Hydrogenophilus thermoluteolus: one gene and its partner. The protein of the gene in region 1 interacts with the protein of each later gene in a pairwise test. Links are inferred from orthologs where the notes say so. Each region holds a gene or a part of one and is shown on either strand. Other genes may lie near its edges.

What was found.
Region 2: the proteins of ndk (region 1) and HPTL_RS00715 interact in binary tests that used the Escherichia coli proteins (3 or more experiments, as listed by UniProt). The link is inferred for Hydrogenophilus thermoluteolus from one-to-one orthologs.

Annotation. Positions count from the first base shown.
Region 1 is NZ_AP018558.1:448,433-451,554, forward strand. Bases 213-3,022 are described here. They hold ndk (nucleoside-diphosphate kinase), read left to right. Parts: upstream 213-1,309; coding sequence 1,310-1,735; downstream 1,736-3,022. Other genes in these bases: earP (elongation factor P maturation arginine rhamnosyltransferase EarP), read right to left, coding at 213-662; HPTL_RS02180 (hypothetical protein), read left to right, coding at 738-1,190; rlmN (23S rRNA (adenine(2503)-C(2))-methyltransferase RlmN), read left to right, coding at 1,743-2,891; HPTL_RS02195 (tetratricopeptide repeat protein), read left to right, coding at 2,892-3,022. In the rest of the region: more of earP, read right to left, coding at 1-212; more of HPTL_RS02195, read left to right, coding at 3,023-3,122. UniProt on the Escherichia coli protein: Major role in the synthesis of nucleoside triphosphates other than ATP. The ATP gamma phosphate is transferred to the NDP beta phosphate via a ping-pong mechanism, using a phosphorylated active-site intermediate.
Region 2 is NZ_AP018558.1:154,374-157,671, reverse strand. Bases 220-3,205 are described here. They hold HPTL_RS00715 (5-formyltetrahydrofolate cyclo-ligase), read right to left. Parts: upstream 2,029-3,205; coding sequence 1,411-2,028; downstream 220-1,410. Other genes in these bases: HPTL_RS00710 (lytic transglycosylase domain-containing protein), read left to right, coding at 2,052-3,205; ilvA (threonine ammonia-lyase, biosynthetic), read left to right, coding at 220-1,370. Also shown: more of ilvA, read left to right, coding at 1-219; more of HPTL_RS00710, read left to right, coding at 3,206-3,298. UniProt on the Escherichia coli protein: Involved in the removal of 5-formyltetrahydrofolate.

The DNA of each region.
Region 1 (3,122 bases):
GCACCAGGTGGAACGAAGAGGAGCGTCGGTGTTGGGTCCGCAGCAAGTGTAGCAAGTAGCCCCGAGAGCGGCGCATCGGCGTAACAAAAGAGCGAGACGCGACGATAGCTCAGGGCAGACAGCGGGGTGAGGCGCGTGAAAAATACGGCTGCCTCTGTGTCGGACCATTCGGCAAAACGGGATAGGAGATCGGGTTCGCGCAAAAGCCCTCCGCATCTCGGTTCGAATCCGGGAATGCACCATTGGGCGTCGAGCGGCAGTCTCGGGTGGGGACTGCTGAGCCCGTGGACGCTGCCAGCCCAGGGCTCGGTAACCAGATGGTCGAGGACGATCCATCGTGGGGGGTGCGGGCGGCGTGCTGCGAATGCCGCTAGCCACGGGTCGCTGAATCCGCACGCAAACGCTTCGATCATCGCGTCGACTTGGGACACCTGGTCGCGATCTTCTGCCGTTGGCGCCGAACGGTGCCAACGGCGCACGGTGAGCGTGGGCGGACAGGAGATTCGCGCTACGAAAGATTGTGCCGCCTGCCAGTCGTCAATCCACCAGACAACCTCGTGTCCCTCTTGTGCGCAATATCTGGCCACACGCCAGGTGACGCCGATGTCGCCCCAGTTGTCGATGCGTGCGCAAAAAATAGCGATTTTTTTTCGGGAAATCAAAAGGGTGTCGATTGGTTGTTCCGGCAAGGAATGGGTGTATTATAGAAAAGATAAAGTTCAACAGGAGTGGTTCCAATGGTTCGAAAAGTGGGGATTGGGTGCGCCTTGTGGCTCATCGCGGCCCAGTGGGCTTACGGATCGGCTCAGAACGAGTCGGGCGAATTCACGCAACTCGATTTGCGCTTACCCACAGGGGTCTATCGCTGCGCCTACGGGGAACCTTTGGTGGGGATCGAGCGAAGCAGCGAACTCAACGAAAGGGTCAAAGTTCACTATCAAGGGCGAGTGCATGAGTTGCGGCGGGAGGTCTCGAAGTCAGGGTTGCCACGCTTTTCCGATGAAACGACGGGGCTTTTGTGGATCGATTTGCCGTGGAAGAGTGTGCTTTTGAATCTCAAGAACGAGCGCCCCATTGCCAACGACTGTACCTTTGCACCGGAGCTGGCCCTAGCGCAACTCGATAAGAGGGGTGCGGCAGAGCGTTTGCATCAAGAGAAGCGCGTCAAGAAGGTTGCGAAAAAACACTGATTCTCCTTTTGGCGTTGCTGCGAAAAGCGCCCGAGCGGCGGGCAGGGAGACAGCGGGTTCTCTTTTACCTCCTGGCGTACGGGTACGTTATAATCGCACTTTTTTGTGGAGAAGGAAGCATGGCAATCGAACGCACGCTCTCGATCATCAAACCCGACGCCGTCGCGAAGAATGTGATTGGCAAAATCTACCAGCGTTTCGAAGACGCCGGGTTGAAAATCGTTGCGGCGAAAATGGTGTGGCTTTCGGAGAAAGAAGCGGCGGCCTTCTACGCCGTTCACAAAGAACGCCCTTTCTTCAATGACCTGGTTCGCTTCATGACCTCCGGGCCGGTGATGGTCCAGGTGCTGGAAGGGGAAAACGCGATCGCGAAAAACCGCGAATTGATGGGGGCAACGGATCCGAAGAAGGCTGCGCCAGGGACGATTCGTGCCGATTTCGCCGAATCGATCGATGCGAATGCCGTCCATGGTTCCGACGGTCCCGATACGGCACGTACCGAAATCGCTTTCTTCTTCCCGGAAATGGCGATCTATTCGCGCTGACCGCCGAATGAAAGAGACCGAAGCTGCCGTGGCTGACGCGGTGCCGACCAATCTCTTGGAGCTGACGCGTGAGGAGCTCGAAGCCTGGTTCGTCGCGCAAGGAGAGAAGCCCTTTCGCGCGCGCCAGGTCTATCGCTGGATTCACCGCATGGGCGTTGCAGAGTTTGCCGCGATGACCGATGTCGCGAAAACCTTGCGGGCGCAGCTGGCGGAAACCGCGTCGATCACGCCGCCTCGGGTGATTTCGGACCGCGTCTCGAGCGACGGGACGCGGAAATGGCTCTTGGACGTCGGTCAGGGCAATGCGGTGGAGACCGTCTTCATCCCGGAACGCAGTCGGGGAACGCTCTGCATCTCGACCCAAGCAGGCTGCGCGCTCGAGTGCGCGTTCTGCGCCACCGGCAAGCAAGGTTTCAACCGCAATTTGACGACCGGCGAAATCCTAGGGCAATTGTGGCTGGCCAACCATGTGTTGGGGCCAGCGTACGAGCACGCTCGGCTCGACGACGGCGATTGGACCGACAACGGGCGCGTGGTGACCAACGTCGTGATGATGGGGATGGGGGAGCCGCTTGCCAATTACGATGCGGTGGTGCGCGCGCTCAAAGTGATGCTCGACGATTTCGGCTATGGACTGTCACGGCGCCGGGTGACGGTATCGACCTCAGGGTTGGTGCCGGCGATGGATCGGTTGCGCGTTGAATGTCCCGTGGCATTGGCCGTTTCGCTGCACGCGCCCAACGACCGTTTGCGCGACGAATTGGTTCCGATCAACAAAAAGTATCCGCTCAAAGAACTGATCGCGGCGTGCGAACGGTATCTCACCGCGTCGCCCCGCGATTTCATCATGTTCGAATATGTGTTGCTCGACGGGGTGAACGACAACCCGCGCGATGCGCAGGAGTTGGTCGAGCTGACCCGCGGCCTTTCGTGCAAATTCAACTTGATCCCGTTCAACCCCTTCCCGGGAAGTCCGTTCCGACGCCCAGCGCCGGAGCGTGTCCGTGCGTTTGCCGAGCGGCTGATGGCGGCAGGGCGCCTGACGACGATCCGTCGCACCCGTGGTGACGACGTCGCAGCGGCGTGCGGCCAATTGGCGGGACAAGTCCAAGATCGGACCCGTCGTTCGCTGCGCCTGGTTGCCGCGGAGGGGTGAATGAAGTGGAGACAGGTCGTTTGTGGGGTCGCAGCAGCGTTCGCGCTTGCGGGGTGCGCTTCCGTTGCGACGCCACCGCGCGCGGGAATCGCAGAGGGGGCTTATCCCGCCCCCCTCTTGGACCAAACGGCAGAGCGCCCTCAGGATAAGGAGCGCAAAGCCCGCATTGATCTCGCGCTTGCTTATCTCGAACTGGGGCGAGTCGATGTCGCACTCGACGAAATCGCAAAA
Region 2 (3,298 bases), 290 kb from region 1 along the record:
ACAACAAGATCGTTAATCTCTCCGCAGAACAGCTCGACCGTGGCGTGATCTGCGCCAGCGCCGGCAACCACGCGCAAGGTGTCGCGCTTGCCGCCAAAACCATCGGCGAACGGCGCGGCAAACCGGTGCGCGCGGTGATCGTAATGCCCACCACCACCCCGCTCATCAAAGTCGAAGCGGTCCGCGCGCGGGGTGGAGAAGCGGTGCTCGCAGGCGAATCGTACTCCGACGCCTACGCCTACGCGCTGCGGCTTGCCAAAGAAGAACAACTCACGTTCGTGCATCCGTTCGACGACCCTGACGTCATCGCTGGCCAAGGGACCATCGGCATGGAGCTCTTGCGGCAGCACCCGGAGCCGTTACACGCCGTCTTCTGTGGCGTGGGCGGCGGCGGCCTGATCGCTGGCGTTGCCGCCTACCTCAAAGCGCTGCGCCCCGATATTCGCGTGATCGGCGTCGAAGCGGAAGACGCCGACGCGATGACCCGCTCCCTTGCTGCGGGCGAACGGATCGCGATGGAGCAAGTCGGCCTCTTTGCCGACGGCGCCGCGGTCAAACAGGTGGGCGAAGAGACTTTCCGCCTCTGCCGCCAGTATGTCGATGAGATGGTGGTCGTCTCCAACGACGAAATTTGCGCCGCGATCAAAGACGTGTTCGAAGAGACGCGCGCGATCCTCGAACCGGCTGGCGCACTCGCGGTGGCGGGGCTCAAAACCTGGGCACGCACCCACCAGGTCACCGGTCAAACCCTGGTTGCGGTCGCTTCGGGCGCGAACATGAACTTCGATCGCCTGCGCTTCGTTGCCGAACGCGCCGAACTGGGTGAGCAGCGCGAAGCGGTGTTGGCGGTGACCATCCCGGAACGGCCGGGCTCGTTCAAAGCGTTCATCCAACTCCTGGGCCACCGCAACATCACCGAATTCAACTACCGCTTCGCCGACCCGAACGAAGCGCACATCTTCGTCGGCGTCACCATCCACAACCGCGACGAAGTGGCCAGCCTGATCCAGCAGCTCGAAGCCGCTGGATTGCGCGCGCTCGACCTCACCGACAACGAACTGGCGAAGACCCACGTCCGCTATATGGTGGGCGGCCGCGCTCCCCACATCCGCAACGAGCGCCTCTACCGCTTCGTCTTCCCGGAGCGTCCCGGCGCGCTGATGAAATTCCTCTCGGAGCTTCGCGCCGACTGGAACATCAGCCTCTTCCACTACCGCAACCATGGCTCCGACTACGGCCGTGTGCTCGCCGGGATGCAGGTCCCACCCGAAGAAGAGGTGGAATTCCGCGCGTTCCTCGACCGCCTGGGGTACGAATGGGTAGAAGAGACCCACAATCCAGCGTACGCGCTCTTTTTGGCGGCGGGCTAGCGTGACACACGGAGCCACCCGCGCACTAAAGGGTAGGCCGCTAGCGTCGAACCCCTTCGCTGCGGTCCAACACCACCCCGGCGTCGCTCACCACCACATCCATCGCCACGTCGTGCGCTTCGGGATGCAGGTCGGGAAGGGCCGCAAACGCAAACCCCACCCCCACCGCAATGCCCTGCCACCCCTCGGCACGCCACGCCGCTAATGTCCGATCGTAAAACCCACCGCCATAACCCAACCGGTAACCTCGACGATCGAACGCAACGAGCGGCACGATCAGTACCTCAGGGCAAACCGTCTCGGCACACTCCGGCGTTGGAATGCCGTAGCAATCGTCGATCATCGGTGCCCCATCCTGCCACGGACGGAAAACGAGAGGAGCATGAGGAGCGACTGCGGCGGGAAGCGCGCGCCAACGCCACGCGGCGAAAACTGGCCGCACGTCGGGCTCCCCCTTCATCGGCCAGTAGAGCCCGACCCAGCGCGGCGTGCGCCGCGCGCCCCACTGGGTCCACCACTGCGCCAAATGGGCACACAACGCCGCGTTCTTCGCCTGCCAATCCTCACGGGACAATTCGCGCCGTAGCCGCAGGAAATGGCGGCGAATCGTCGCGCGATCCGCGCCATCGGGTACAATCGTTCGTGTTTCGTCGTTCACGGTCCCTGCACCTCGTTGCCCTAATGAGTGCCACACGCCACGCGTTCCGCTCCGTCGCTTCGTTTGCTCTGGTCGTGCTGATCGTTTGGCTGATCGGCACCCCCACGATGCTTGCTGCGGCTGCGCGTCCTCATGACCGGCCCACCCCACCCACCGACGCAGTGGCACAAGCCCGCGCCGCGTTCGCCCGAGGCGACCTCGCCACCCTGTTGGCACTCGAACCCAAAACCCGCACAAGCCCCCTTGCCGCGACGGTCACCAGCTGGCGTCTGACACTGCAGATTCTACGCGACGACGCAACGCTCGACCCCCAAACCGTCACGCGCTTCCTGACCGATCACGCCGGCACCGACGCAGCGGTGCGTGTCCGGCGGGCGCTCGCGCAAAACGCCATCGCGCAGGAAGCCTGGACCGAAGCCCGCCGCCATCTCGAAGCGCTGGAACGGCACGACCCCACCACCCACTGCTGGCTCCTTCAAGCACGGCTACACACCGAACCCACCGCAACCGCCACGCTGCGCGAAGCGGTGCTTACTCGCCTTGCCGAAACGGTATCACCCAACGACGAGTGCCGCGCTGCGTTTCGCGACGCCGTGGCCAACGGTCTCGTCAACGACGCCACGCTGATCGAACGTTACCTCGTCACCCTTTTCCTGAAAGGCGAAAACGCTGCCGCGCCGTGGCGCGCACTCTTTCCTCCGGCTGCGGACACGCCTGCGGTGCGCGCAGCCGCGCGTCTGATCGCGCAAACGCGCGACGACCCGATCACCGTGTGGCAGCAAGCAGCCCAACTGCCACCACCCCTTGCGGCAACCGTTCGCCGCGCTGCGTTCGTGGTCGCCGCCAGCCTAGGCACCCCCCAAGCCCGCACCTGGTCCAAGCAGCTCACCGCCAGCCCGATCTGGGTGGAACCGCTCGAATGGCAGATCCGCCTCGCGTTGCAAGCCGAAGATTGGCTCACCACCTGGCACCTGCTCGAACAGCTCCCGCCCAGCGAAAGGGACGCACGGCAATGGCGTTTCTGGCGCGCCTGGACGCTCAAAGCGCTGGGTAAAAAAGACGAAGCCAGAACCCTGTTTCGGGAGTTGGCGCAAGACGACGATTTTTGGGGATTGCTCGCTGGCGAACTGATCGGGCAACCGCTTGCGATCACCGACGGCCCACCCATTTCTGCTCAGCAACGTGCGCAGATTGCGCGCGACCCCCACCTTGCCGCGATTCGCGCGCTTGCGGCCCGTAGCTGGGAGGTCGAAGCGCAGCGAGAAGTCGA